One region of the Streptomyces sp. NPDC126510 genome, then DNA from elsewhere that is predicted to be linked to it. Evidence: riboswitches for the same ligand, from Rfam matches in the RefSeq annotation. Region 1 holds a riboswitch; the other holds the start of a gene.
The links. Region 1 has a riboswitch for ZMP and ZTP ahead of ABTX60_RS04110 (glycine hydroxymethyltransferase). Riboswitches for the same ligand answer to the same signal wherever they lie in the genome.

Region 1 (14,736 bases):
GGGCCAGCCCCTCCGGCAGCCCCTCGCCGGCCGACACCGCCGCCCGCACCGAGGCGAAGCAGCCCTGGTGCCCGTGGCCCCGCTCGGCGACGAGCGCGGCGTACGCGGACGGCACGGAGTACAGCAGCGTCACCCGGTGCCGGGCCACGAGCTCGTCGATGGTCGCCGGGGAGGGCCGCCGGTCGACCAGGACGGCGGACGAGCCGGAGAACAGCGGGAAGACGAACGCGTTGCCGAAGCCGTAGGCGAAGAACAGCTTCGACACCGACAGGGTGACGTCCTCCGCGGTGATCCGCAGCACGCGCCGCCCGACCAGGTCGTGGTATGTGCGGGGATCGCCGTGCGTGTGCACGACGCCCTTGGGGCGGCCCGTGGTGCCGGAGGTGTACTGCACGTAGAGCGGGCTCCTCGCGTCCACCCGGTGCGCGGGGGCGGGCGCGGCGGCGGGGGTGAGGGCCATCAGCTGGTCGGCACCGAGCACCGCCCGGGCGGCGAACCGCCCCTCCGGGCCCGGCCCCGTCACACACAGCACGGCCTCGGTGTCCCCGGCCAGGAAGGCGTGGTCGGCGGCCGGGAGCTCGGGGTTGACCAGGACCGCTACGGCACCGAGGCGGGCGGTGGCGAGGAAGGCCGTCACCCAGGCGAGGGAGTCCGGCAGCGCGAGCAGCACACGGTCGCCGGGGCGCACCCCGTGGCCGGCCAGCACGGTGGCCGCCCGGGCGGCGAGGTCGTGCACCTCGCCGTGGGTCCAGGCGCGGTGCCCCTGGTGGAAGGCGGTCCGACCGGTCCATCCGCGCCGCTCGGCGAGTTCCGCCAGGTGGGCCGCGAGGTTCCCGGGCGCCCCGGTCCCGGCCGGGCTCAGGGTGGCTTGCGGACTGGTCATCGCCGGGCCTCCCCGGCCGCACCGGCCTTCTGCCCCGGCGGCGGCTGCCGGCGCGTCCGGCCGGCGGTGTGCTGGTGCAGGGCCCGCATCGGGGCCGCCGTCTTCAGCAGCATCTCCTCGTACTCGGCCTCCGGGTCGGAGCCGAGCACGATCGCGCCCCCCGCTCCCAGATGCACCTGGCCGTCGGCGAAGACGGCGGTCCGGATCACGATGCTGAGGTCCGCGCCGCCGCCGCAGCCGAAGTAGCCGAGGGCGCCGGAGTAGACCCCGCGGGCCTCGGTCTCCAGCGAGTCGATGATCTCCAGCGTGCGCAGCTTCGGCGCGCCGGTCATGGACCCGCCCGGGAAGCAGGCCCGCACGCAGTCCACCGCGTCCGTGCCGGGCCGGAGCCTGCCTTCCACGGTCGACACCAGCTGGTGCACGGTGGCGTACGTCTCCGTGGCCATCAGCCGGGAGACCCGTACGGTCCCGGTGCGGCAGACCTGCCCCAGGTCGTTGCGCAGCAGGTCGACGATCATCAGGTTCTCGGCCCGGGTCTTGGCGTCCGCCGCGAGCGCGTCCCGCAGCCGGGCGTCCTCCTCCGGCCCGTCGCCCCGGGGCGCGGTGCCCTTGATGGGCCGGGCCTCGGCGGTGCCGTCCCGGCCGATCCGCAGGAACCGCTCGGGCGAGGAACCGGCCACCTCCAGTTCGCCGAACCTCAGGAACGCCGCGTAGGGGGCCGGGTTGTCGCGGCGCAGCGTCCGGTAGAACTCCAGCGCGTCGGGCGGAGCGGGCAGCCGGGCGGCGTTCGTCAGGCAGACCTCGTAGCTGGTGCCCGCCCGCAGCGCCTGTCGGCAGGCTTCGATGTCCGCGAGGTACGTCGTCCGGTCGCGCACCAGCCACGGCTCGGCGGCGCCGGGGTCGGCCGGGGCCGGCGGCGCGGGCAGCGGCGGGCGCTCCGTCGTCACGCAGGAGAGGCCGGCCAGCACACCGTCCAGCCAGTCGGCGGCCTCCCGCGCGGCCTGCGGGGTGTCCTCCGCCAGGCACACGACGTAGGTGAAGCCCTCCTCGTGGTCCACCGCGATCACCCGGTCGGCGAACAGCCAGGCGGCGTCCGGGGCGGGGGAGCGGTGCCGGCTGGACGACCCGCAGTCGGCCTTCATCTCGTAGCCGAAGTAGCCGACATAGCCGCCGGTGAAGTCGAACGGCAGCCCCGTCGCGTCCACCCGGCGGGTCGTCAACTGCCGCTTCAGATAGTCGAAGACACTCGCCCTGACCCGCCGCACCGGCCGATCCGCCCGCTCGATCTCGCACTGCCCGGCGGCGACGTCGTACCGCACGAACTCGGCGAGCGGCCCCTGGTCGTCCCCGAGGAACGAGAACCGCGACCGCCCCGGCTCGACCAGCGAACTGTCCAGCCAGAAGGACCGCGGCGACCCCGCGAACAGGCGCTCGAAGACCGCCTCGGTGTCGACGGCACCGCTCATCCGCCGGGTGTGCAGCCGATACCCGGCCCGCCCGGGACGACGGGGCCGGGGGAAGCCGGCGGAGGGCGCATGCGCGGCGGCAGACCCATCGACGCCGACGGGCGTGCCCAGCCCCGCGGCCGGGACGCCGCCGTGCGCCGGAGAGGCCCCGCCCGGCAGTTTCGCCGCGCCGAGGGGCACGACTGCCGCCCGGGAGACCGCGGCGACCTGGAAGACGGCCGCCGTCGCGGGCTTGCGCGGGCGCTCGGTGTCCGAGGGGGCCGCCCCCGCTCGCCACACCCCCGTGGCGTACTCCGGGACGCCCGGGCGCCGCCGGACCCCCTCGTGCGACGGCACGGCCGTGTTCTTCGTGCGCAGCTTCCCGGCCCGCTGGGCGGTGAGATTGCGGAAGTTCACGAGCATGCGGTGCCCGTACTCCGTGAGGACCGACTCCGGATGGAACTGCACCCCCCACAGCGGCCGGCTGCGGTGCCGGAGCCCCATCAGGACGCCGTCCTCCGCCCAGGCGGTGGCCTCCAGCGTCTTGGGCAGCGGCTCGCGCACGGCCAGGGAGTGGTAGCGGACGGCGGTGAAGTGCTGCGGCAGCCCGTGGAACAGGTCGCGCCCGTCGTGCCGGACCGTGGACAGATGCCCGTGCCGCGGCTCCGGAGCGGGCCCCACCAGACCGGACTCCCCGATCGCGATGCCCTGATGCCCCAGACACACCCCGAGCACCGGAACCGGGGAAGTCGCGAGCAGCCTGCCCCCGATGCCGAAGTCACGCGCCTCGCCCGGGTGCCCGGGGCCGGGGGAGACGACGAGGTTGTCGAACGCCCGGAGATCAGGGAGACCGTCGACGGGCGCGTCGTTCCGGACCACCACCGGCTCCTCGCCGTTGACCTCGGCGATCAGCTGGAACAGGTTGTACGTGTACGAGTCGTAATTGTCGATGAGCAGGGTCTTCACCCGCCCACCTCCCTCTGTTCGTTCGCGGGCCTATGTGGCCCGGCGTTTGTGCCGGCCGCGCAGTGCCTGGAGCGACGGGTACAGCCATTTCCTGAAGAAACGCTGGAGCCGAGGCATGAGAATCCAGGTGACAAGAGCCGTCACACACAGACACAACAACAGCGTGCGAAACAGTGCATTGAGGTCACCGAGATAGGGGAGGACCGTCAGATTGAACAGGAGCACCGGTGGGAAAACCGCGCTCATATTCACGAACCACAGTTTCCATTTCGACGGCGGAGCCGGCGGCGCGGGGGTCAGCGTCTGCGCGTCGAACCAGGCCCGGGCGCCCGGCACCCTCCGGCGCTCCGCCTCCCGGGCGACCCCCTCCAGCCGGGCGTCCCACCGCTCCCGGGAGTTTGATTTCTCCCAAGCCAGGGCCGAACCCTCGCTGGCGAAGCGATAGACGACATGCCACTCCGCCCCTCCGTCGACAAGTACCCCACCCCCCAGAAATCCCGGCTGCCGCGCGGTCGCGGCCAGCATGGCCCACCCCCAGGAGTGGAAGTCGGCCGCACGGCCCGGCGACACGCGATAGGCCACGGTGACCGTGACGGGATTACTGGTCACGCCGTCCCATACGGAAAGCGCTCACCCCGCGTTCAAGATTCAACAAACAATTTTCCGGTCGTTCGCAAGATCACCCCCGAAGGTTCGGACTTTTCCGCAGCCGGAAAGCGCCGTCCCTCACCGCGGTGCGACGGCGTGCTCCTCCGCCTCCACCGGCGCCTCCCCGAACCGCGACAGCGCCAGCGCCCCCGCCACCGCCACCGCGAAACCGAGGATCGCCAGCCATCCCAGCCCCGGCCGCGTACGGTCCCCGAGCCACACCACACCGATCAGCGCGGGCGCGACGGTCTCCCCGAGCACCAGCCCGGCCGTCGCCGTCGTCACCGACCCGCGCTGCAGGGCCGTGGTGAGCAACAGGAAGGCCGCCCCGCCGCCGAGCAGCAGCGCGTAGGTCGCCGGATCGGGGAACAGCTCACCGGCCGAGAACCCGTCGATGAGCCGTACCGACACCTCCACCACCCCGAACCCCAGCCCCGCCCCCAGGCCGAGCGTCAGCGCCCGCCCCCGCTCCGACAGCCGCCCGGCCGCGGCCCCGAGCAGCAGCACCCCGGCCGCCGCCCCGAGCATCGCCCACTGCAGCCAGGCCGGCCCCTCCTCGTCACCCTCCGCCCCGGAGGCCAGCCCCAGCAGCGCGAGCCCGGCACACACCACCGCCACCGCCGCCCACTCCACACGGCTCAGCCGCACCGTGAGCAGCGGCGCCGCGACCACGGCCGTCACCGCGAGGCTCGCGGCCAGCGCCGCCCCCACGGCGTAGATCGGCACCGACCGCAGCGCCAGGATCTGCAGCACGAAGCCGAGCCCGTCCAGCGCGAGGCCCGCCAGATACCGCCACTGCCGCAGCGCCCGCCACAGCAGCGCCACGTCCCCGCCCGGCCCGGTCGCCGCCGCCGACCGCGCGGCGATCGCCTGCAACACCGTCGCCGTACCGAAGCAGACCGCCGCACCAAGGGCGCACAGCATTCCAAAGATCACAAATCGACAGTAGGCGAGCGGCCGCGAACGGGGGGCCGTGCGCGCCCGTCCTCACCCATCTCTAGGCTGACCGTCTGTCAGTGCACGACGGGGAGACACGGGGAGACACGCACATGGCTGAGACACGGCGGCGACTGCGCTCGAGCACGGTGGTGCTGGGTGGCATGGGCGTCCTCGCGGCGGCCCTGTCCGCCTGTGGCTCCGACCCGGACCGCCGCTGCGTGGACCGGGACAGCTACGACTACATCAACGGCTACAAGATCGTCGCCGACAGGAACTGCTCGTCCGGCACCTCCTCCTCGGGCAAGGGCCGCAAGACCGGCAAGGCCAAGAGCACCGACGCCGACTGGTACTACGACGCCGACGTCAGCGGCGGCTACGCCGACGACGGCACCTTCAGCCGCAGCGAGGCCGTCGACCGGGGCGGCTTCGGCTGCTCGGGCTCGGGCAGCGGCGGCGGCTGAGGGCGGACACGGCAGATGGAACGCAGAACCGCCGAACCCCGCCCCGGTTGGCAGCAGACCGTCGAGGAACAGGGCCTGATCTACCCCCTGACCCGCTACCCGGACGACTCACTGCGCCCCTACTGGGACGAGAGCGCGTACTACGTCTTCTCGCTGGAGGAGATCGAGGCCCTCGAAGAGGTCGTCGAGGACCTCCACCGCATGTGCCTGGCGGCGGCCGCCCACATCGTCACCGAGGACCGCTTCTCCGACCTCGGCATCACCGACCCCCGCGTGGCCCGCACGGTCGCCGAGGCCTGGCAGCGCCGAGCCGAACTCCCCTCGGTCTACGGCCGCTTCGACCTCCGCTACGACGGCACCGGCCCGGCCAAGCTCCTGGAGTACAACGCCGACACCCCCACCTCCCTGGTCGAGGCCGCTTCCCCCCAGTGGTTCTGGATGGAGGACCGCTTCCCCGGCGCCGACCAGTGGAACTCCCTCCACGAACGCCTCATCGACGCGTGGCAGAAGCAGGCCGCCCTCCTCCCGCCCGGCAGCCCTTTGTACTTCGCGTACTCCTCCGCCGACGAACTCGGCGAGGACATGATGACGGTCGCCTACCTCAAGGAGACGGCCGAGCAGGCGGGCATGGCCACCGACTGGATCGCCATGGAGGAGATCGGCTGGGACCGCCTCTCCGGCCGCTTCGTCGACAACCGCCTCCGCTTCATCCGCAGCATCTTCAAGCTCTACCCGTGGGAGTGGCTCACCACCGACCGCTTCGCGGACCACGTCCTGGACACCCTCGACAACGGCGGCGGCACGGGCTCCACCCTGTGGATAGAACCGGCCTGGAAGATGCTCCTCAGCAACAAGGCGCTGCTCGCGATCCTCTGGGAGCTGTACCCGGACCACCCGAACCTCCTCCCCGCGTACCTGGACGGCCCCCGCGGCCTGTCCACCACGGGCTGGGTGGCCAAGCCCCTCCTGGGCCGCGAGGGCGCGGGCGTCACGATCCACGACCCCGGCACGGCCCCCGTCCTGCGCGACGAACCTTGCTGCTACCAGCAGCTCGCCCCCCTCCCCGACTTCGACGGCAACCGGGTGGTCCTGGGAGCCTGGGTGGTGGAAGACGAGTCGGCGGGCCTGGGCATCCGCGAGTCCTCGGGCCTGATAACGGACGAGTACGCCCGCTTCCTGCCCCACGTGATCCTTTAGTGACCTGCTTTTCAGGGGCGCGGGGAACTGCGCGATCAGCCACGGACAACCCGCACTCGGCGACGAAGAGCAACCCGGCAGACGCTCCCCGCCCACCCCACCCGGTAGGCTGCTCACGGGCCGTGACTGGCGCGCTGGGATGGGACCAACCATCGGGGAGCGGCCCGAGCAGACAGAGCCGTGCGCCTGGGCCGTACCGTGAACGCTGAACGCAACGTCCGGAGGTCCCCATGTCAGCAGAGCTCACCCCCGCTTCCACCGCCTACCGCGCCGCCCTCGACGTCATCCGCGCCGTCGAACCCCGCGTGGCGGACGCCATCGGCCAGGAGGTCGCCGACCAGCGCGAGATGCTCAAGCTGATCGCCTCCGAGAACTACGCCTCCCCGGCCACGCTCCTGACCATGGGCAACTGGTTCAGCGACAAGTACGCCGAGGGCACCGTCGGCCGCCGCTTCTACGCCGGCTGCCGCAACGTCGACACCGTCGAGTCCCTCGCCGCCGAGCACGCCAAGGAGCTCTTCGGCGCCCGCCACGCCTACGTCCAGCCGCACTCCGGCATCGACGCCAACCTCGTCGCCTTCTGGGCCGTCCTCGGCGCCCGCGTCGAGGTGCCCTTCCTGGAGAAGACCGGCGCCCGCCAGGTCAACGACCTGACCGACGCCGACTGGGCCGAGCTGCGCCAGGCCTTCGGCAACCAGCGCATGCTCGGCATGTCCCTGGACGCCGGCGGTCACCTCACCCACGGCTTCCGCCCGAACATCTCCGGCAAGATGTTCGACCAGCGCTCCTACGGCACGGACCCGGCCACGGGCCTCATCGACTACGAGGCGCTGCGCACCTCCGCCCGCGAGTTCAAGCCGCTGATCATCGTCGCGGGCTACTCGGCCTACCCCCGTCTGGTGAACTTCCGGATCATGCGCGAGATCGCCGACGAGGTCGGCGCGACGCTCATGGTCGACATGGCGCACTTCGCCGGCCTGGTCGCGGGCAAGGTCCTCACCGGCGACTTCGACCCGGTCCCGCACGCCCAGATCGTGACGACGACCACCCACAAGTCGCTGCGCGGCCCCCGCGGCGGCATGGTCCTGTGCGACGACTCCCTGAAGGACCAGGTCGACCGCGGCTGCCCGATGGTCCTCGGCGGCCCGCTCCCGCACGTCATGGCCGCCAAGGCCGTCGCCCTCGCGGAGGCCCGCCAGGAGTCCTTCCGCGACTACGCCCAGCACATCGTCGACAACTCCCGCGCCCTCGCCGAAGGCCTGATGCGCCGCGGCGCGACCCTGGTGACCGGCGGTACGGACAACCACCTGAACCTGATCGACGTCGCCTCCTCCTACAGCCTCACCGGCCGCCAGGCCGAGGCCGCCCTGCTCGACTCGGGCATCGTCACCAACCGCAACGCGATCCCCGCCGACCCGAACGGCGCCTGGTACACGTCCGGCATCCGCATCGGCACCCCCGCCCTGACCACCCGTGGCCTGGGCACCGCCGAGATGGACGAGGTCGCCGGCCTCATCGACCGTGTCCTCACCACCACGGAGCCGGGCACGACCAAGTCGGGCGCCCCCTCCAAGGCGTCCCACGTCCTCGACGCGAAGATCGCCGACGAGATCTCCCGCCGCGCCACCGACCTCGTGGCCGGTTTCCCGCTGTACCCGGAGATCGACCTGGGCTGACGCCCACGGCCTCTCATTCGTCCAGGTCGATCAGTACCTGACGCGGCTCCTCCCGCGGCGGTCCGGCTTCCCGCCGGGCCGCCGCGCGGCGTATCAGCAGCGTGCCGCCGGCTCCGGCCGCGAGCCCCAGCGCCCCCGCCGCCACCGCCCAGCGGGCCTCACCCCGCACCGGCCCGGGCAGGCCGGCGGCGGCATCGCTCCCGACGGGCCCGTCCTCCGGGTCTCCCAGCAGCCGCCCCCTGTCCAGCCGGTCGAAGAGCGACCGCGGCGCCCGGTGCCAGCGGATGTCGTCGTCCTCCACGGCGGGCGTCGGATCCGACCGCACCCACGGCGTGCCGTCCTCGGCCACGAACAGCTGGTCCTGCCGCTCGACGGCCACGTCCCCGCCCGGCGGCCGGTTGGTGGCGGGCCAGCCGCCGACCCCGGACAGCCCCCAGACCACCGTCAGCCGCACCGGTGGGAAGTGCCCCGCCGCCCACTCCTGCGGAACCCGCTCCGTCCCCCTGAACGTGGGCTCGAGCAGCTGCCACAGCCGGGCGAAGGCCGGCTGGCCCGAGCGCACCGCCGTCGTCCGCCCCGTGCCGCCCTCGACGACCATCGCCACGTCCGGGACGTCCCGCGGCCGCAGCGGGAGAGCCACGGCGGACGTCACCGCCACGCCCCCGGCCAGAGCACCCGCCACCGCCACCACCAGCACCCGCCGCACCATCCCGCGCCGGCCCCTCCCTCTCCCCGCCCGGCCTCGTGCCCGCATCGGTCCCCCTCCCCGTCTGCACCGCCCCGAACACCGCACGGGTCATACCCCTGCCGCGCCTCATCCCCTTGTTACACCGCCGGGGCCGGACGGGTGCCCGTCTGTTTCCGGCCGGTTCGGGATCGGCCTCCGGGACCTGAGAGAATGGTGAGCATGGCCTCTGACCGACCTCGCGTGCTCTCCGGGATCCAGCCCACCGCCGGCTCGTTCCACCTCGGCAACTACCTCGGCGCCGTCCGCCAGTGGGTGGCCCTGCAGGAGACCCACGACGCGTTCTACATGGTCGTCGACCTGCACGCGATCACCATCCCGCAGGACCCGAAGGACCTGCGCGCGAACACGCGCCTGGCCGCGGCCCAGCTCCTCGCGGCGGGTCTCGACCCGGACCGCTGCACGCTCTTCGTGCAGAGCCACGTCCCCGAGCACGCCCAGCTCGCCTGGATCATGAACTGCCTCACCGGCTTCGGCGAGGCCGGCCGGATGACCCAGTTCAAGGACAAGTCCGCCAAGCAGGGCGCCGAGCGCGCCTCGGTCGGCCTGTTCACGTACCCGATCCTCCAGGTCGCGGACATCCTGCTCTACCAGGCCCACGAGGTCCCGGTCGGCGAGGACCAGCGCCAGCACATCGAGCTCACCCGCGACCTCGCCACGCGCTTCAACGGCCGCTTCGGCGATACCTTCACCCTCCCGAAGCCGTACATCCTCAAGGAGACGGCGAAGATCTACGACCTTCAGGACCCGTCGATCAAGATGAGCAAGTCGGCGTCCACGCCGAAGGGCCTCATCAACCTCCTCGACGAGCCGAAGGCGACGGCCAAGAAGGTCAAGAGCGCCGTCACCGACACCGAGACGGTGATCCGCTTCGACGCCGAGAACAAGCCGGGCGTCAGCAACCTCCTGACGATCTACTCGACCCTCACCGGCGAGAGCATCGCCGAGCTGGAGGAGAAGTACACCGGCAAGATGTACGGCGCGCTCAAGACGGACCTCGCCGAGGTCATGGTCGAGTTCGTCACGCCGTTCAGGGAGCGCACCCAGCAGTACCTGGACGACCCCGAGACGCTCGACTCGATCCTGGCCAAGGGCGCCGAGAAGGCCCGCGCGGTCGCCGCGGAGACCCTCGCCCAGGCCTACGACAGGGTCGGCTTCCTGCCCGCCAAGCACTGAACCGGCCCCCGCACACAGCCGTACCACCGAACAGCGCTGTACATCACTCCGGTTGCGCCTGCCCGTAACCCGGTCGTGGCCGTACAGTCGATAACCGGGTGGTCGTATCAGCGGCCACACTGACACGACGGGAGACGACGTGGGGACCGTAACGATCGGTGTTTCGATCGCGGTCCCGGAGCCTCACGGCAGCGAGCTCCAGCAGCTGCGCGCGGGCTTCGGCGACGCCTCTGCTCACGGCATCCCCACGCATGTCACCCTGCTGCCGCCGACGGAGGTCGACGAGAGCGCCCTGCCGGCCGTCGAGGCGCATCTGGCCGAGGTCGCCGCGGCGGGCCGCGCCTTCCCCATGCGGCTGTCCGGCACCGGCACCTTCCGCCCGCTGTCGCCGGTGGTGTTCGTCCGGGTCGCCGCGGGCGCCGAGGCCTGCACGCTGCTCCAGCAGCAGGTCCGCGACCCCGCCGGACCGGCCGCCCGCGAACTGCAGTTCCCCTACCATCCGCACGTCACCGTGGCGCACGGCATCGACGAGGCGGCCATGGACCGCGCCTTCGAGGAACTCTCCGGTTACGAGGCCGAGTGGCCCTGCACCGGTTTCGCCCTCTACGAGCAGGGCGCCGACGGCGTCTGGCGCAAGCTCCGTGACTTCCCCTTCGGCGGCTCGGTGGTCCCCCCGCAGGCCGGGCGGGTGGAGCGCGGCTCGGTTCCCACCCGCTGAGCCCCCGCGGGTCGGACCGGCAGCCGCCGGAACACCTCGCCGGTCGGACCGGCAGTCGCCGGAACACCTCGCCGGTCAGATCGGCAGCCGCCGGAACACCCCGCGTGGCAGGTGCCGCAGCGCCGCCATCACCACCCGCAGCGTCCCCGGCACCCACACCGTCTCCGAGCGGCGCCGCAGCCCCAGCTCCACGGCCGTCGCGACCGCCTCGGGCGTGGTCGCCAGCGGCGCCTCCGGCAGCCCGGCCGTCATCCGCGTCCGCACGAAGCCGGGGCGTACGACCATGACGTGCACGCCCGTGCCGTGCAGCGCGTCGCCCAGGCCCTGCGCGAAGGCGTCGAGGCCGGCTTTGCTGGAGCCGTAGATGAAGTTCGCGCGGCGGGCCCGCTCGCCCGCGACGGAGGACATCACGACCAGCGAGCCGTGTCCCTGGGACTGGAGCGAGCGGGCGCACACCAGACCCGCCGAGACCGCGCCGGTGTAGTTGGTCTGCGCGACCCGCACCGCCGCCTCGGGCTCCCGCTCGTCGCGGGCCTGGTCACCGAGCAGCCCGAAGGCGAGCAGCACCATGTCGACGTCGCCCTCGGCGAAGACCTTGCCGAGCACGGCCTCGTGGGAGGCCGGGTCGAGGGCGTCGAAGGCGACGGTGTGCACGTCGGCCCCCAGCCCGCGCAGCTGCCCGGCGGCCTCCTCCAGGGCGGGGGAGGGGCGGCCGGCCAGCCAGACCGTGCGGGTACGGCGGGCGATCAGGCGGCGGGCGGTGGCCAGCGCGATCTCGGACGTACCGCCGAGGACGAGCAGGGACTGGGGGAGGCCGAAGGCGTCCTTCATGACAGCAGCTCCTAGAGGTTGCTCAGAGACTGAGGCGGCGGGCCAGGTCGGACACGAACACCCCGCGCGGGTCCAGTTGGGCGCGCAGCTCGCGGAAGTCGCCGAGACGCGGGTACATGGCCGCGAGCAGGTCCGGGCGCAGCCGGGCGTCCTTGGCGAGGTAGACGCGGCCGCCCGCGGCGGCTACCTCCTCGTCCAGTTCGTCGAGGAACGCGCCGAGGCCGGGCAGGCCCGCCGGGATGTCCAGCGCCAGCGTCCAGCCCGGCACGGGGAAGGACAGCCACCCCGGGTCGGCTTCCCCGAAGCGCTTGAGGACGGCCAGGAAGGACGGGCAGCGGCGTTCCGAGATGCGGCGCACGATCCGGCGCAGCGCGTCCTCCCGGCCGTGGCCGACGACGAACTGGTACTGCACGAAGCCGCCGCGGCCGTAGACGCGGTTCCAGTGGGGTACGCCGTCCAGGGGGTGGAAGAACGAGGAGATGCGCTGGAGTTGGCCGGTGCGGGCGCGGGGGGCCTTGCGGTACCAGAGCTCGTTGAACAGGCCCACGGTCGTCCGGCTGAGCAGGCCCTCGGGGAGGATCGCGGGGGCGGCCGGGAGTCGGGCGGTGCGAAAGGCGAGCGGGTCCCGGCGCAGGCGGGCGGGGAGCGCGTCCAGTGGGGCGTGGTCGCCGCGGGTGAGGACCGCGCGCCCGGTGGCGGCGCCCCGGGCCAGCAGGTCGATCCAGGCGACCGAGTAGCGGTAGCGGTGGTCGGTGGCCGTCAGCCGGGCCATCAGGTCGTCCAGGTCCGACGCCCGCTCGGTGTCGACCGACATCAGCGACGTCTCGACGGGCTGGAGCCGGATCGTCGCGGTGAGGATCACGCCGGTCAGGCCCATGCCGCCGGCCGTCGCGTCGAACAGCGGCGTGCCGGGGACCACCGTGCGGATCCCGCCGTCGGCGGTGAGCAGTTCGAGGGCGAGCACGTGCCGCGAGAAGGACCCCGAAACGTGGTGGTTCTTGCCGTGGATGTCGGCGCCGATCGCCCCGCCGACGGTGACGTAGCGGGTGCCGGGGGTGACGGGCACGAACCAGCCGAGGGGCAGCAGCACCTCCATCAGCCGGTGCAAAGAGACGCCCGCGTCGCACAGCACGGTCCCGCCGTCGGCGTCGATCGCGTGCACCCGGTCCAGGGCCGTCATGTCGAGCACGGACCCGCCCGCGTTCTGTGCCGCGTCCCCGTACGCCCGTCCCAGGCCCCGGGGGATCCCGCCGCGCGCCCCGCAGTCCCGGACGGCCGCCGCGGCCTCCTCGTACGTCCGCGGACGGATCAGCCAGGCGGCGGTGGGGGCGGTGCGGCCCCAGCCCGTGACGGTGGTGTGGTCCAGGCCCATGACGTCCGGGTCGGAATCGGTGTCGGCAGACATGTCCGTGACCGTATCGCCCAACTGTGAGCGAATAGTTAGCGAACATGGCATCCCTCCCCGAAATGGGTGATTAATGGGATGTCGCCCAATATTGCCGGAGTTCAGGCCCGAAGGGCGTGAACAGTGAGTCCACATGGACGACCTCGACGACCTGCACGACATGGACCACCGGATCGTTTCGGCGCTCAGGGAGTGCGGCACCGACCCGCGCGTCGCCGGCGCCGCCCGTGCCCTGTCCTGGGCGGGGGAGCACGCGGCGCTCTGGCTGGCGGCGGGGCTCGCCGGAGCAGCCGTCGACGGCGGGCGCCGCGCCGTTTGGCTGCGCGGCACCGCACTGACCGCGGGGGCGCACCTGGTCAGCATGGGGGTGAAACGGGTCGTGCGCAGGCCGCGCCCCGCTCATGTCGTTCCCCTGGTGCGCACCGCCGGTCGGCACTCCTTCCCCAGCTCGCACGCCGCCTCCGCGGCGGCCGCGGCCGTCGCCTTCGGTGCCCTGGGCGCCCACGCGGTCCCGCCGCTCGCCGGGCTGGTGTGCGTCTCACGGCTGGTGGCCGGCGTCCACTTCCCCACGGACATCGCCGCCGGCGCGGCCCTCGGCGCCCTCACGGCCCGGCTCGGCGCCCGCTGGATGCGGGAAGGCGCCCACCATGACTGAGGCGGCCGTCCTCCGCCAGCGCACCCACGACGAGCGGTCCGCACCACCCCGCAGGGGTGGTCTCCTCGCCGGTCTCCTCAGGACCGCGCGCCCCAAGCAGTGGGTCAAGAACGTCCTCGTGGTCGCCGCCCCGGCCGCCGCCGGCGAGCTCTTCTCCCGGCACGCGCTGCTCCAACTGGCCCTCGTCTTCTGCCTCTTCACCGCCTGCGCCGCCGCCGTCTACCTCGTCAACGACGCCCGCGACGCCGACGCCGACCGCGCCCACCCCGTCAAACGGCACCGTCCGGTCGCCGCCGGGCAGGTCCCGGTACCCGTCGCCTACGCCGTCGGCGGCTGCCTGGGCGTCCTCGCGCCCGCCGCCGCGGCGTGGCTGTGCGGCCCCGCCGTCGCCACCCTGCTGACCGCCTACCTCGTCATGCAACTGGCCTACTGCGTCAGCCTCAAGCACGTCCTGGTCGTCGATCTCGCCGTGGTCACCACCGGCTTCCTCATGCGCGCCATGGTCGGCGGACTCGCCCTCGGCATCCCGCTCTCGCGCTGGTTCCTGATCACCACCGGTTTCGGTGCCCTGTTCATGGTGTCGGCCAAGCGCTACTCGGAAGCCGTCCAGATGGCCGGAAAAGCGGGCGCCACCCGCGCGTTGCTCACCGAGTACACCACCGGCTACCTCCGCTTCGTCTGGCAGCTCGCGGCCGGTGTGGCCGTCCTCGGATACTGCCTGTGGGCCATGGAGGAGGGCGGCGTCCCGCACACCAGCGTGCTGCCGTGGCGTCAACTGTCCATGGTCGCCTTCATCCTGGCGATCCTCCGCTACGCCGTCTTCGCCGACCGCGGCACGGCCGGCGAACCCGAGGACGTCGTCCTGGGCGACCGCGCCCTCGCACTCATCGGCATCGCCTGGGTGGCGATGTACGGCCTGGCCGTGGCGAACTGGTGACCACACGCGCGTGGCGGCGCCCCAGGTTCCCGGGCCGCCGGGAACTGCTCGGCT
Region 2 (14,736 bases), on a different contig from region 1:
ATCTGCAGACCAGGCCGGGCGAGCTCGGCGCGCATCAGCAGCGCCATCACGCCGCCGATGACGAAGAACGCGAAAGACGTGACCAGGTACAGCGTGCCGATCGTCTTGTGATCCGTGGTCGTCAGCCACTTGAGGTGCCTCATGCCCCGCCTGTGTCCGCGCCCCGACCGGGCGTCACACTTCACCGACGCGACGAGAATCACGCAACCGGGTGTGACGATCGAGAAGGTGCCGGACACGAACGGGACATGAGCAACGACGAGATCTTCGCCGCTGCCTACCGCGAGCACTACTGGGCGGTCAGCCGCTATGTCGCGCGGCGACTGGACGGGCGGACCGGTGAGGTGGAGGAAGTGGTGGCGGAGGTGTTCACGGTCGCCTGGCGGCGCCGGGCCGACCTCCCGGCCGCCGCGCTGCCCTGGCTGTACGGCGTGGCACGCAACTGTCTGGCCAACGCGGTACGCGGACACGGACGCCGCCGCCGGCTCGTCGACCGCCTCGGCAACGACGACGCCGCGCACGGACGGCACATCACGGCGGGCCCGGAGGCCGACACCCCGGGCGGCTGGGTGCACGAGGCGCTCTCCCGGCTCTCCGCGGCCGACCAGGAGGTGCTGCGGCTGACGGCCTGGGAGGAACTCGGCGTCGACGAGGTCGCCATCGCCCTCGGCTGCGGCAGCCGGGCCGCCGCCATGCGCTTGCACCGGGCGCGGCGCCGCCTCAGAGCCGAGATCGACCGACTGCGTCCCGAGCTCCCGACCGCCGAGCACTCCTGCATGACCGCCCCGAAGGAACACGGCCATGGCTGACGAACTCGAACTGCTGCGCAGCGCCGACCCGGTGCCGCCCGACGGCCCCCACTTCGGCGACGGACCCCTGGACCACAACGCCGAGCGCCGGCTGGAGCAACTCCTGCGGGAGGGGCCGGGACGGGCTCCTGACCGTCCGGGGGAGCGGCGGGGTGCGGCTCCTGACCGACCGGGAGACCGGCGGGGTGGGGCCCCGGGTCGTCTGCGGGACCGGCTGGTGCAGGCGGCCGGCCGCTCCGGCTCGCGCTCCCGATCGGGGTGGGGGCCCCGGCTGGCCTGGGGAGTGGTCGCCGGAGCCGTCGTCGCAGCCCTGACCCTCACCTTCGTACTGAGCGGCCCGAGCACCACACCCGCGGTCGCCGCGCCCCGCCCCCTGGTGATCGAGTCGGACTCCACACCCGTACCCCTGGACCGGCTGGCCGAGCGCGCGGCGGACGAGGCCGCGGTCGACGGCTCGCCCCGCCTCCGCAAGGGCACGCACGTGCAGTCCTGGAGCCTGGGGATGTCGGACGACAAGCCCCCGATCACCCTGCCGCAGGAACGCATCGTGCGCTGGCGCCCCGACGGCAGCCACACCGAACTCGTCGTCGCGACCGACCCGAGACACCCAGGCAGGCCGGTCCTGTCCGACGAGGGCGGCACACCGCGGCTCGTCCACGACCGCCACGTCCTGCTCGACCGGACGTACCCGCCGAGCTGGAGCGACGCCCCGCCCCAGTCGCCCCCGCCCCACGACCCTGCCGAGCTGCGCGCCTACCTGACGGAGTCCCAGTTCACCGACACGCCGCTGACCACGCCCGAACTGCTCGACGCCACGGCGACGCTGCTGGACCACTGGACGCTCGGCGCACGCGAGAACGCGGTGCTCGCCCGGCTGCTGGCCACGGCAGAGGGGCTGCGGCCGGCCGGCCGGGTGACCGACCGGCTGGGCCGGCGCGGCGAGGCCTATGTGAACGACTCCCGCGGCGTCCGCCGCATGCTGATCATGGACCCGGCCACCGGTGCCGTCCTCGGACTGGAGAGCACCCTCACGGCCCCGGAGCCCGCGTTCGGCGTGGAGGCGGGCGACGTCATGTCGTACAGCGCGTGGATGCGCTGATCACACCGGCGAGACGCCGAGTTGCCGGGCGGCGGCCTCCACCGTCTGCTCCAGCAGCGTCGCGATGGTCATCGGTCCGACGCCTCCCGGTACCGGTGTGATCAGCGAGGCCCGCTCGACGGCGGAGTCGAAGTCGACGTCGCCGACGTTGCCCGGGTTGTACCCGGCGTCGATCACCACGGCGCCCGGCTTGATGTCCTCGCCGCGCACCAGCCGGGGCCGGCCCACCGCCGCCACCACGATGTCGGCCTCGCGCACGGCCGCCGGCAGGTCGCTCGTGCGCGAGTGGCAGTAGGTGACCGTCGCGTCCCGGGCGAGCAGCAGCATGCCGACGGGCTTGCCCAGGATCGCGCTGCGTCCCACCACCACAGCCCGCTTCCCGGCCGGGTCGACGCCGTACGCGTCGAGCAGCCGCATGATCCCGCCGGGTGTGCACGACACGAAGCCGGGCAGGCCGAAGCTCATCGTGGCGAAGGAGGCGAAGGTGACGCCGTCCACGTCCTTCGCCGGGGCAATCGCCTCGAACGCGGCCCGCTCGTCGATGTGGTCGCCCACCGGGTGCTGGAGCAGGATCCCGTGCACCCCGGGGTCCGCGGACAGCGCCTCGATCGTGCCGACGAGTTCTCCCGTGGTCGTGGCGGCGGGCAGCGCCACGTGCCGCGAGGTGATGCCGGCCGTGCGGCAGCGGTTCTGTTTCATCCGCACGTAGGTGACGGACGCGGGGTCCTCACCGACGAGCACCGTCGCGAGACAGGGCGCGGCGCCCGTCCGCTCGGTGAGGGCGGCCGCGCGCTCGCCGGCCTCACCGATGATCCGCCGGGCGAGCGCGGTGCCGTCCATGAGACGTGCCTGAGACATGATCCATCCCTGGGCTGGGGTACAGCTTCGCCCAGGCGCACGGCATCGACTTCCGAGGGACCGCTCCCCGGTGGTGCTTCACCTCAGCGCCAGTCACGGTCCGGTCCCACCCTAACCGGGCCCGGTGAGGCCGCCGTTACGCGTCCCAGGCCTGGATCAGGGTCTGCTCGGCGATCTTTCCGCCACGCAGCGTGATCATGGACTCGGACAGGACGCGCACACCGTCCGCGTACTGACAGCTCTCGCTGTAGGCGGCCTCGTCGCCCTGGACGATGCACCGCTCCACTTTGTGCGTCATGTCCCGGCTGTAGACGTCCTCCAGCATCCGGCCGATCTCGTCCCGGCCGTGCAGGACCTTGGGGTGGCTGGGCTGGGTGGTGTGGTCGACGATGCGGAACTCCGCGTCGTCCGCGTAGAGCGAGAGCAGGATGTCCGGCTCTCCTTCCACGCCCCGGCGCAGTGTCTCTCTGTCGAAGGCGGGGTCTGCCGCGGTTCCCATGATGGACCTCCTTCGAAGGGCCGCGGCCCGCTCGGCAGCGGGCCGCGAGGGCCTCACCCCCGAGCCTCCTCCCGCCCGGCGGCCACGGCAAGCGCAGTGGAAACAGTGGGATTCACCCGGGTCCTCACCTCAGTCCGCCGTGGCGAGGAACTGCGTCGCCGCCAGCTCCGCGTAGAGCGGATCGGCCGTCACGAGCTCACGGTGCGTGCCGACGGCCCGGACCCGGCCCGCGTCCATCACCACGATCCGGTCGGCCATCGTCACCGTGGACAGCCGGTGCGCCACGACGAGGACCGTGGTCGTCCGGGCCACGTCCGCGACGGTGTCGCGCAGCGCCGCCTCGTTCACCGCGTCCAGCTGCGAGGTCGCCTCGTCGAGCAGCAGCAGCCGGGGGCGGCGCAGCAGCGCTCGGGCGATGGCGACGCGCTGGCGCTCCCCGCCGGACAGCTTGGTGCCGCGGTGCCCGACCAGCGTGTCGAGACCCCCGGGCAGCCGGGCCACCAGGTCGTCGAGACGGGTCGTCTTGAGCACCCGCCCGAGGGCGTCCTCGCCCGCCGCCGGATTGCCCAGCAGCAGGTTGTCACGCAGGGAGCCCGACAGGACCGGCGCGTCCTGCTCCACGTAGCCGATCGCGGCCCGCAGCTGGGACAGCTCCCAGTCGTTCAGGTCCCGCCCGTCCAGGGTGATCACGCCGGACTCCGGGTCGTAGAACCGCTCGATCAGCGAGAAGACGGTGGTCTTGCCGGCGCCGGACGGGCCGACGAACGCCGTCATGCCCTGCGCGGGCACTGTGAACGTCACCCCGTTGTGGACGTGGGGCAGGTCGTCGGCGTAGCGGAAGCGGACGTCGTCGAAGGCGAGGGCGGCGGGCTGCGCGCCGGGGGAGGGCAGCGGCGCGGCAGCGGCGGCCGGCTCGGCGGGCAGGAGCAGCGCCTCCTCGATGCGGGTGAGGGCCGCGGCGCCCGTCTGGTACTGGGTGATGGCGCCGACGACCTGCTGTATCGGGGACATCAGGTAGAAGACGTACAGCAGGAACGCCACCAGGGTGCCCACGTCGACCGCGCCGGTCGCGACCCGCGCGCCGCCCACCGCGAGCACCGTGATGAAGGCGATCTGCATGGCGAGCCCCGCCGTGTTGCCCGCGGCGGCCGACCACTTGGCGGCCCGCACGCTCTGCCGCCACGACTCCTGCGCCGCCTCGTGCAGCGTCCGCTCCTCCCGGTGCTCCGCGCCGGACGCCTTCACGGTGCGCAGCGCGCCGAGGATCCGCTCCAGCGAGGCACCCATGACCCCCACCGCGTCCTGCGCCTGCCGGCTCGCCCTGTTGATGCGCGGCACGATCACCCCGAGGACCACGCCCGCGCCCAGGATCACGGCCAGGGTGACGCCCAGCAGCACGGCGTCCACCAGCCCCATCATCACGACCGTGGCGACGAGCGTGAGCCCGCCCGTGCCCAGACCGACCAGCGAGTCGGTGGTGACCGCCCGCAGCAGCGTGGTGTCGGAGGTGATGCGGGCCATCAGGTCACCGGGTTCGCTGCGGTCCACGGCGGTGATCCGCAGCCGCAGCAGATACGACGACAGGGTGCGCCGCGCACCGAGCACCACCGACTCGGCGGTGCGCGTCAGCACGTACGAACCCAGCGCGCCCAGCGCCGCGTTGGCAACGACCAGGGCCGACATGGCGAGCAGGGCGCCGGTGATGGCCCGGTCGTGCGACAGGTCGTCGATGAGGCCCCGCGCCACCAGCGGCAACAGCAGCCCGGTCGCCCCGGTGACCAGCGACAGCAGCGCACCGGTGAACAGGGACCAGCGGTGCGGCCGTACGTATCCGAGGAGCTGCCGCCAGGCGGGGGTGGCGGTCTCGGTCTCTGCGATGCTCACGGCGCTCCCTCGGCGTCGGCGGAGCGTTCAGGCTACGTCGCCGCCGACCCGTGCGGCCTGCCCTTTCGCGGCTTTCCGTGCGGAGCCGGGTGGCTGATCCGTGCCCCTTACCGATCAGTCGCGCGTAGGGTCGGAAGGGAACGGACCCCGGCCGACGAAGGAGTCAGCAGCATGGCCCAGGAAGTACGCGGCGTGATCGCGCCCGGCAAGGACGAGCCGGTGCGGATCGAGACGGTCGTGGTGCCCGACCCCGGCCCGGGCGAGGCCGTGGTGCGGGTGCAGGCCTGCGGGGTGTGCCACACCGACCTGCACTACAAGCAGGGCGGCATCAACGACGAGTTCCCGTTCCTGCTGGGCCACGAGGCCGCGGGCGTGGTCGAGACTGTCGGCGCCGGCGTCACCGACGTCGAGCCCGGTGACTTCGTGATCCTCAACTGGCGTGCGGTGTGCGGGAAGTGCCGGGCCTGTCTGCGCGGGCGGCCCTGGTACTGCTTCGACACGCACAACGCACAGCAGAAGATGACCCTCGCCTCGACCGGCCAGGAGCTGTCCCCGGCCCTGGGCATCGGCGCCTTCGCCGAGAAGACGCTGGTCGCGGCCGGCCAGTGCACCAAGGTCGACCCGCGCGTCGCCCCGCAGGTGGCCGGGCTGCTCGGCTGCGGTGTGATGGCCGGCATCGGCGCCGCGATCAACACCGGGAACGTCGGACGGGGCGACTCGGTCGCCGTCATCGGCTGCGGCGGTGTGGGCGACGCGGCCATCGCCGGATCGCAGCTGGCCGGAGCGGCGACGATCATCGCCGTCGACATCGACGACCGCAAGCTGGAGACCGCCCGCTCCATGGGCGCCACGCACACCGTCAACTCGCGCGAGAGCGACCCCGTCGAGGCGATCCGCGAACTCACCGGCGGCTTCGGCGCCGATGTCGTCATCGAGGCCGTCGGCCGCCCGGAAACCTACAAGCAGGCCTTCTACGCCCGTGACCTCGCCGGCACGGTCGTCCTCGTCGGCGTCCCCACACCCGAGATGAAACTCGAACTGCCGCTGCTCGACGTCTTCGGCCGCGGTGGAGCGCTGAAGTCGAGCTGGTATGGCGACTGCCTGCCCTCACGCGACTTCCCCATGCTGATCGACCTGCATGTGCAGGGGCGCCTCGACCTCGGCGCGTTCGTCACCGAGACCATTCAGCTCGACGAGGTGGAGAAGGCCTTCGAGCGGATGCACCACGGCGACGTGCTGCGCTCGGTGGTGGTGCTGTGATGACCACACGCATCGAACACCTCGTCACCTCCGGGCAGTTCAGCCTCGACGGCGGCACCTGGGACGTCGACAACAACGTGTGGATCGTCGGTGACGACCACGAGGCGATCGTCATCGACGCCGCCCACGACGCCGACGCCATCGCCGAGGCGGTCGGGGACCGACGGCTCACGGCGATCGTGTGCACGCACGCCCACAACGACCACATCGACGCCGCCCCCGCCCTGGCCGAGCGCACCGGCGCCACCATCTGGCTGCACCGAGACGACCTGCCGCTGTGGAAGCAGACCCACCCGGACCGCGAGCCGGACGCCTGGCTGGTCGACGGCCAGGTGCTGGAGGCCGGCGGCGCCGACCTCAGGGTCCTGCACACCCCCGGGCACGCGCCCGGTGCCGTCTGCCTCTACGACCCGGGGCTCGGCACCGTCTTCACCGGCGACACCCTCTTCCAGGGCGGGCCCGGCGCCACCGGCCGTTCCTTCTCGCACTTCCCGACGATCATCGACTCCATCCGCGACCGGCTGCTCACCCTGCCGCCGGAGACGACGGTCCGCACCGGACACGGCGACTCCACGACCATCGGCGCGGAGGCCCCGCACCTGGAGGAATGGATAAGCCGGGGCCACTGACCGCGACTCGCCCGTAAAAGGCGACAGAAGATGTCCGGCTTACCCGTCACGCTGAACGCGTCAAGCAGTCACCGTCACGGGAGGCCGGACATGTCAGCTCCGTTGCAGGACAAGGTCGCACTGGTCGCGGGTGCGACTCGGGGCGCCGGGCGGGGGATCGCCGTGGAACTCGGCGCGGCCGGCGCCACGGTCTACGTCACGGGCCGCACCACCCGCGCCCGCCGCTCGGAGTACGACCGGCCCGAGACGATCGAGGACACCGCCGACCTGGTCACCGCGGCCGGGGGCAAGGGCATCGCCGTCCCCACCGACCACCTCGACCGGGCGCAGGTCCGGGCGCTCGTGGACCGGATCGCGGACGAGCAGGGCCGCCTCGGCGTCCTGGTGAACGACATCTGGGGTGGCGAGAAGCTCTTCGAGTGGGACACCCCGCTCTGGGAGCACGATCTCGACAACGGCCTGCGCCTGCTGAAGCTCGCCGTGGAGACGCACGCCGTCACCAGCCACCACGCCCTGCCCCTGCTGCTGCGCAACCCCGGCGGCCTCGTCGTCGAGGTCACCGACGGCACCGCCGACTACAACCGCGAGAACTACCGCGTGAACTTCTTCTACGACCTCGCCAAGGCCTCCGTGCTGCGCATGGCCTTCGCCCTCGGCCACGAACTGGGCCCGCGCGGGGCCACCGCCGTCGCCCTCACCCCCGGCTGGCTGCGTTCGGAGCTGATGCTGGACGGCTTCGGAGTACGGGAGGAGAACTGGCGCGACGCCTTGGAACGCGTCCCGCACTTCGCCATCTCCGAGACCCCGCACTACGTGGGCCGTGCCGTGGCGGCACTCGCCGCCGACGCGCACGTGGCGCGCTGGAACGGACGGTCTCTCTCCAGTGGCCAACTCGCCCAGGTGTACGGCTTCACCGACCTCGACGGCAGCCGCCCGGACGCCTGGCGTTACCTGGTGGAGGTCCAGGACGCGGGGAAGCCGGCGGACACGTCCGGCTATCGCTGACGCGGACGACCCAGAAGTCAGCTGTCAGTAATCCCCCCTTGCGCGGATTTGTCCCCTCTGTGCCGGTGGGGTATGTCACTGTTCGGTCCCAGCGCGCCCGACTGCACAACCGGAACCGTTCTCCGTCCGTCTAGCTGGCAGACATCACAGACCCGTTTTCGCGGAAGGGCAGACCAGCCATGGGGGACGTACGCAGACGGAGCGCCGTCGCACTGGGGATCACCGGCCTGGTGGCACCGCTCACGCTCGCACTCGGCGCCGCACCGGCCCAGGCCGCGAGCTGCACCACGCAGGCCGGCCCGTACCAGAAGAAGGTCGAGAAGTTCCTCGGCCGTCCGGTCGACGGCAAGCAGTCCGCCGCCGACTGCACGGCCATCCGGGCCTTCCAGACCAAGCACGGCATCACGCCGAACATCGGCTACGCCGGCTCGGTCACCTGGGGGGTGATGGACCTGATGCAGAAGCAGAAGGCCGTCGGCAAGACCCCCAACAAGGACGGCAAGTGCCCGGTGAACAAGGGCCGGATCGCCTGTGTGAACCTGACGCTCCAGCTGAGCTGGATCCAGGACGGCGACAAGCTCGTCTACGGCCCCGTCCCGGTCCGCACCGGCCGCGACGGGTACGAGACCCGCACCGGCCTGAAGAAGATCTACTGGCGCAACATCGACCACGTGTCGTCCATCTACCACGTGCCGATGCCCTACGCCCAGTTCTTCGACGGCGGCCAGGCCTTCCACTCGGTCGGCGTCAGCATGTGGAACCCGCCGGGCTCGCACGGCTGCACCAACATGACGAAGACCGACGCCAAGAAGTACTGGTCGCTGCTGAAGAAGGGCGACGACGTCTTCGTCTACGGCCGCAAGCCGGGCACCTGATCCGAGGCACCCGGCTCGCACCCGTCGCCTCCTACTGGGGCGCGTCCCCGAAGTCCGGGATCTCCAGCCTGACCCCGCCCTGCCGCGCGGACTCGTGCGCGATGATGCCCGGCAGGGTGTAGCGAGCCGCCACCCAGGCGTTCACCGACGGCAGCGTGCGGTCGTTGACCGCGGTCACGAAGTCGTCCACCAGGAAGTGGTGGCTGCCCTCATGGCCGTTGTGCAGGTGGTCGAACTCCCTCGGCAGCCGCGCCCGGTCGTGCACGGGCGCCGAACCGGAGGTGAAGGCGGCCCGCAGATCCGGCGCGATGTGCTGCAGCGAGGGGTCGTCGGGCGCCATGGTGGGCTTGGGCTCCAGCAGTTCGCTGATGTCCTTCACCCCCTGCTTGTCCTGCCACAGGGCGACCGTGGCGAGCTGCTCCATGCTCGCCTCGGTGCCGAAGAAGCGGAAGCGCGATTCCCGTATGTGCGAGGGGTAGCCGACCCGCCGGAACTCGTTCGTACGGAACGAGCCGCCGCCCGCCACCTCGAACAGCGCGGTGGCGTTGGAGACGTCGTTGCCGAACTGGCTGACGTCCTTGTCGAAGACGCCGTCGCCCCGGTCGTCGACGACACCGATCGCGGACACGCTCACCGCGTGCGTCCTCCAGGCGCCCAGCACCCCGCCGACCGCGTGCGTCGGGTACAGCAGCGGGGGATAGCTGGCGGTCGCCTTCCAGTTCTCGCCCCCGCTGTACTGGTAGGCCTCGTAGAACCCCAGGTCCATGTCGTGGACGTAGTCGCCCTCGGCGTAGAAGAGCCGCCCGAAGGCGCCCTCGGCGATCTGGTTGCGGGCGTGGACCGTGGCCGGGTTGTACTCGCTGGTCTCGCCCATCATGTACGTCAGCCCTGTGGCCTTGACCGCGTCGATGATCGCCGCGATCTCCTCCGTGCTGATCGCCATGGGAACCGCGGAGTACACGTGCTTGCCGGCGTTGAGGCCCTGGAGCACCAGCGGCCCGTGCGTCCAGCGCTGGGTGAAGATCGCGACGGCGTCGACGTCCTCCGACTCCAGCATGGCCTGGTACGAGGGGAAGGTGCCGGCGAGCCCCTGGGCGGCGGTGAGCTGCTCGGCCCGTTCCGGCAGCAGGTCGGTGACGTAGACGTCGCTGACGCCGGGGTGGGCCTGGAACAGCGTGGCGAACTGGCCGGAGAACTGGCCGGCGCCGACGATGCCGAGGGAGAACGTCATGGAGCGCGTGCCCTTCACTGGGAGAGGATGAGGTTGATCTGGTCGTTGGCCTGATCGAGGCTGCTCACGGGCTTCCCGTTGCCGTAGATGTCCTCCATCGCCGGCTGCATGAGTGCCGTCATGTCCGCCGAGTAGCTGGCGATCGGATACGAGAACGTCCGGAAGTCCTTCTTGTCGGCCACCGGTTCGGTGAAGGACGAGACGTCGATGCCCTTCTTCCGGTAGGCGGCGTCGGCGGCCTCGGTGCCGGCCTTCGTAGCGGGGAAGACGACGCCGTACTTGCCGACGACGCTCTGGCACTGGTCGGAGGCCAGGTATGCCACCCACTTCTTGGCGCCTTCCTTGTTCTTGGCGGCCTTGGTGACGGAGTCGGCGAGCCCGTTCATCATGGTGGCGCGCTTGCCGGTCGGGCCGACCGGCGTCAGGGCGGTCTTGATGTCCTTGCCCTTGAAGCCCGCGTACGTGCTGATCATCCAGGCCCCGTCGAACGCGGTGGCCGCCTTGCCCGCGGCGATCTGCGTGTTCTGCTGGTTGGACTGGACGTTGTAGTCCGACAGGGGCGGCATGTAGCCCTTCTTCGCCAGGCCGAAGTACCACTCGATGACCGACTGGAAGGTCTTGCTGTCGTACTGGTACTTCGTGCCCCAGCGCGCCTTGTCCAGGTAGCTCCACCCGGCGGAGGCGGCGAAGTTGCTCCACTGCGTCTGGCCGTCGCCGTAGCCGCCACCGCCCGTGGCCAGGCCATACACCTTGACGTTGTTCTTGTCGAAGCCCGGTTCGTCGCCGCGCTTGCCGTTCCTGTCGATCGTGAGGCGGGCGATGGCCTTCTCGAAGGTGCCGCCGTCCTTCGGGTTCCAGGAGAGGTCGTCGAGCTGTTCGGCGGTGAGACCGGCGTCCTCCACCATCTTCGAGTTGTAGAACAGCGCGACGGTGTCCCAGTCCTTCGGGGCGCCGTAGCGGTGGCCGTCCTTGCCGATCCAGTTGGCGGCGAGGCCCGGCTGGTAGTCCGCGTTCTTGATGCCCAAATCGTCGAGCGGTTCGAGGACCTTCAGGTCGGCGAACTGGCCGAAGTACTGGATGTGGTCGGTGAACACGTCCGGCTGGGTGCCCGCGATGAACCCGGCGGTGAGCTTGGTCCAGTAGTCGCTCCAGCCCAACTGCGTGATCCTGACCTTCAGCCCGGGGTTCTCCTTCTCGAACCCCTTGGCACAGGCCTGGTAGGCGGGCAGCTGGTTGGCGTCCCACAGCCAGTACGTGACCGTGTGCGCGGAGGATCCGGCGGCGCCTCCCTGCGCGCATCCGCTGACCAGGGACAGCGCCAGCGCTCCGGTCGCCGCGACGAGCGGGCGAAGTCGAATTCGCATCACAGTCCCCTTACTTGATTCCGGTGAAGCCGATGGAACTGACGATGCGGCGGGCGAAGCAGGCGAACAGCACCAGCATCGGCAGCGCGGCGATCAGCGTCGCGGCCATGAGCCCGGACCAGTCGACGCCGGTCGCCGGGGTCTGCGCCCGGAAGACCGCGAGCGCCACGGTCAGTACGCGCGAGCTGTCGCTGTAGGAGACCATCAGCGGCCAGAAGTAGTCGTTCCAGGAGGTGATGTACGTCAGCACGGCCAGCGTGATGATGGGCGTGGACGCCATCGGCAGGACCACCCGGAAGAAAACCTTGATCTTCCCGGCGCCGTCGAGCAGCGCGGCCTCCTCCACCTCCTTCGGGATGTTCATGAAGAACTGGCGCAGGAAGAACACCGCGAACGGCGTCATGAACATGGTGGGCAGCGCGATGCCGAGGAGCGTGTCGATCAGGTGCAGCTGCTTGATGAGCACGAAGTTCGGCAGCAGCGTGAAGATGGCCGGCACCATCATCCCGGCCAGGAACAGCCCGAACACCTTGTCGCGGCCCCGCCAGCGCAGCCGGGAGAAGGCGTAGGCGGCCATCGCGGAGAAGAAGATCTGGCATCCGGTGATCAGGGTCGAGACCAGCACCGAGTTGAGCAGGTAGCGCCAGAAGTCCAGCCCGCCGCCCGCGCCGCCCTGTGCGACGGCCTCCTCGGCCGACTGCATTCCCAGGGCGCGTTCGAAGCCGCTCGTGGTGAGGTCCACGGGCAGCGGGTTGGTCGGGTCGGCGTTCAGGCCGGCGTTGGTGGACAGCGCGGTGCGCAGGATCCAGTAGAACGGCAGCAGGGTGATGAGGACGATCAGTCCCATCACGGTCCAGGCGGCGGCCCGCCCGAAGGAGAACCTGCGCCGAACCGGCCGCAGGGTCGTCGGCGTCGTTGTCGTCACGGCGGTCATGGCGGTGTCTCCTTCCGTCAGCCGAGGTCGGTCCGGCCGGCCCGGGTGAGCCGGTACTGCAGGACGGTGATCGCGCTCAGCACGACCAGCAGGGCGACGGACATGGCCGAGGCGTAGCCGAACTGGAAGCGGCCGAAGGCGGAGCCGTAGATGTAGTACTGCAGGACGTTGGTCGCGTTCGCCGGACCGCCCGCGGTGGTCACGGCGACCGTGTCGAACACCTGGAACGACCCGATCACCGTCATGATCAGCACGACCGCGAGCACCGGCCGCAGCAGCGGCATGGTGATCCGCCAGAACATCCGCCACTCGCTCGCGCCGTCCACCCGGGCCGCCTCGTACATGTCGTTCGGGATCGCCTGGAGACCCGCGAAGAGAAGCAGGGCGGTGTAGCCGACGTGCCGCCACACGTTGATGAGCGCGATCGTCGGAATGGCCCAGGCCTCGTCCGCGAGGAACGGGATGCGGTCCGCGCCGAGGCCGCTGATGATCTCGTTTCCGATGCCGAGCTGGGTGTCGAGGAGCCACAGCCAGACGAGACCGGCGACGACGTTCGACATCAGATACGGCGTCAGCACGATCCCGCGCAGCATCGCCGACTGCGTCAGCCGCTGGAGCAGGACGGCCATGGCGAGCGCCGCGACCGTCTGGATCCCGATGTTGATGGCGACGTACTCGACGGTGACCCACAGGGAGTCCCAGAAGATGGGGTCGTTGACCATGCGGACGTAGTTGTCCAGGCCCACCCACTCCGCCGGGGTCAGCAGGTTGAAGCGGGTGAAGCTCAGATAGATGCCCCGGAGCGTCGGCCAGAGCAGGAAGACCAGGAAGCCGAGCAGCGCCGGCGCGATGAAGACCGCGGCCAGCCGCCCGTCCCCCCGGTCCTCGCCGGACACCCCCTGGCGCGGCCCGGTCCTGCTGCGGGCCTCCGCCGCGTCGCCCGAGGGCAGACGCGAAGGAGGACTGCTGGAGGCGATGGTCATCGGGAGACTCCCTCGCTGCGGCGGCTCGTCCTCTGGCGGGACTTACTTTTGGTGCGAAACAATTGCTGCGTCAAGAGCCCTGCAAACATCTTTTCCCAGGAACCGACATCTGCCTAGAGTGGTCATGTTGGTTTCAGTGCGAAAAAAACGGGTGAGGGGAGTCGGACCTTTCATGACCGAAGGCACCTCCGGCTGGCTGCCGCTGAGCCCGGGTGAGCGCTCCGTGGCGATCGAAGTGCTGGTCCACGGCCCGCTGTCGCGCACGGAACTCGCCCGCAGGCTGGGCCTGTCGGCCGGCAGCCTCACCCGCCTGACCAAACCGCTGATCGAGTCGGGCCTGCTCGTCGAGGTACCCGAGGCGGGAGCGCCCGCGGAGACACGCCAGGGCCGCCCCTCGCAACCGCTGGACGTCGTCGCCGACTCGGGCTTCTTCCTCGGCTTCAAGATCACCGAGGACGCGGTCTACGGCGTCGTCACCACCCTTCGAAGTCACATCGTCGCCCGCCACGACCGTGCACTCACCACACACGACCCCGCCGAAGTCGCCGACATCCTGGCCGAGATGACGGCCGAACTGGCCGAGGGGCACCCTGGCCTCGCCGGGATCGGCATCGGGGTCGGCGGCTTCGTCCAGGACCGTGCCGTGGTCGGCGAATCCCCGTTCCTGCTGTGGCGGGACGTCCCCCTGGCCGAGCTGGTCGAGGAGCGCACCGGGCTGCCGGTGGTCGTCGAGAACGACGTGGCGGCCCTGGTCGAGGCGGAGACCTGGTTCGGCGCCGGGCGCGGACTGGACCGCTTCGTCGTCCTCACCATCGGCGCCGGCCTGGGCTACGGGCTCGTCCTGGGCGGCAAGCGGGTGCCCTTCGCGGAGGAGGACCGCGGCTTCGGGAGGCACTGGATCATCGACTCCCACGGACCGCTCACCCCGGACGGCAGGCGCGGCAGTGCCGTCTCGCTGCTGACCATCCCCAGCATCCGCTACCAGATCCGGGCCGCCACCGGCGAGGACCGCACCTACGAGGAGATCCTCGCCCGGGCCGCCGCCGGGGACCCGATGCCCGCCCGGGTCGTCGGCGAGGCGGCGCGGGCCCTGGGTGCGCTCGTCGCGCAGATCTCCAACTTCGTGATGCCGCAGAAGATCCTGCTCGCGGGGGAGGGGGTCGGGCTGATGGACGTGGCCGGCAAGACGGTCGAAGAGACGGTCCGTGAGCTCAGGCACCCGCTCGCCGCACCGATCGGCCTGGAGACGAAGGTGTCCGACTTCCACGACTGGGCCCGCGGTGCGGCCGTGTTGGCCATCAAGGTG

Region 2: it holds a riboswitch for ZMP and ZTP, as region 1 does, so the genes downstream of both, ABTX60_RS17190 (bifunctional 5,10-methylenetetrahydrofolate dehydrogenase/5,10-methenyltetrahydrofolate cyclohydrolase) here and ABTX60_RS04110 (glycine hydroxymethyltransferase) in region 1, are expected to answer to the same signal.

The regions. Positions count from the first base shown of each region.
Region 1 covers NZ_JBEORR010000003.1:29,451-44,186, forward strand. The annotation lists gene ABTX60_RS04080 (AMP-binding protein) at 1-883, opposite strand, end outside; gene pabB (aminodeoxychorismate synthase component I) at 880-3,294, opposite strand; gene ABTX60_RS04090 (antibiotic biosynthesis monooxygenase) at 3,325-3,903, opposite strand; gene ABTX60_RS04095 (DMT family transporter) at 4,021-4,866, opposite strand; gene ABTX60_RS04100 (hypothetical protein) at 4,992-5,342, shown strand; gene ABTX60_RS04105 (glutathionylspermidine synthase family protein) at 5,358-6,539, shown strand; ZMP/ZTP riboswitch at 6,652-6,738, shown strand; gene ABTX60_RS04110 (glycine hydroxymethyltransferase) at 6,770-8,215, shown strand; gene ABTX60_RS04115 (hypothetical protein) at 8,229-8,924, opposite strand; gene trpS (tryptophan--tRNA ligase) at 9,123-10,136, shown strand; gene ABTX60_RS04125 (2'-5' RNA ligase family protein) at 10,276-10,854, shown strand; gene dprE2 (decaprenylphospho-beta-D-erythro-pentofuranosid-2-ulose 2-reductase) at 10,930-11,685, opposite strand; gene dprE1 (decaprenylphosphoryl-beta-D-ribose oxidase) at 11,708-13,090, opposite strand; gene ABTX60_RS04140 (phosphatase PAP2 family protein) at 13,224-13,745, shown strand; gene ABTX60_RS04145 (decaprenyl-phosphate phosphoribosyltransferase) at 13,738-14,682, shown strand; gene ABTX60_RS04150 (GtrA family protein) at 14,679-14,736, shown strand, end outside.
Region 2 covers NZ_JBEORR010000010.1:303,177-317,912, reverse strand. The annotation lists partial or broken gene ABTX60_RS17205 (cbb3-type cytochrome c oxidase subunit I) at 1-143, opposite strand, end outside; gene ABTX60_RS17200 (RNA polymerase sigma factor) at 249-809, shown strand; gene ABTX60_RS17195 (CU044_5270 family protein) at 802-1,908, shown strand; gene ABTX60_RS17190 (bifunctional 5,10-methylenetetrahydrofolate dehydrogenase/5,10-methenyltetrahydrofolate cyclohydrolase) at 1,909-2,766, opposite strand; ZMP/ZTP riboswitch at 2,789-2,873, opposite strand; gene ABTX60_RS17185 (nuclear transport factor 2 family protein) at 2,903-3,265, opposite strand; gene ABTX60_RS17180 (ABC transporter ATP-binding protein) at 3,395-5,149, opposite strand; gene ABTX60_RS17175 (S-(hydroxymethyl)mycothiol dehydrogenase) at 5,321-6,409, shown strand; gene ABTX60_RS17170 (MBL fold metallo-hydrolase) at 6,409-7,038, shown strand; gene ABTX60_RS17165 (SDR family oxidoreductase) at 7,129-8,043, shown strand; gene ABTX60_RS17160 (L,D-transpeptidase family protein) at 8,223-8,918, shown strand; gene ABTX60_RS17155 (Gfo/Idh/MocA family protein) at 8,950-10,149, opposite strand; gene ABTX60_RS17150 (ABC transporter substrate-binding protein) at 10,164-11,513, opposite strand; gene ABTX60_RS17145 (carbohydrate ABC transporter permease) at 11,524-12,447, opposite strand; gene ABTX60_RS17140 (carbohydrate ABC transporter permease) at 12,465-13,430, opposite strand; gene ABTX60_RS17135 (ROK family transcriptional regulator) at 13,603-14,736, shown strand, end outside.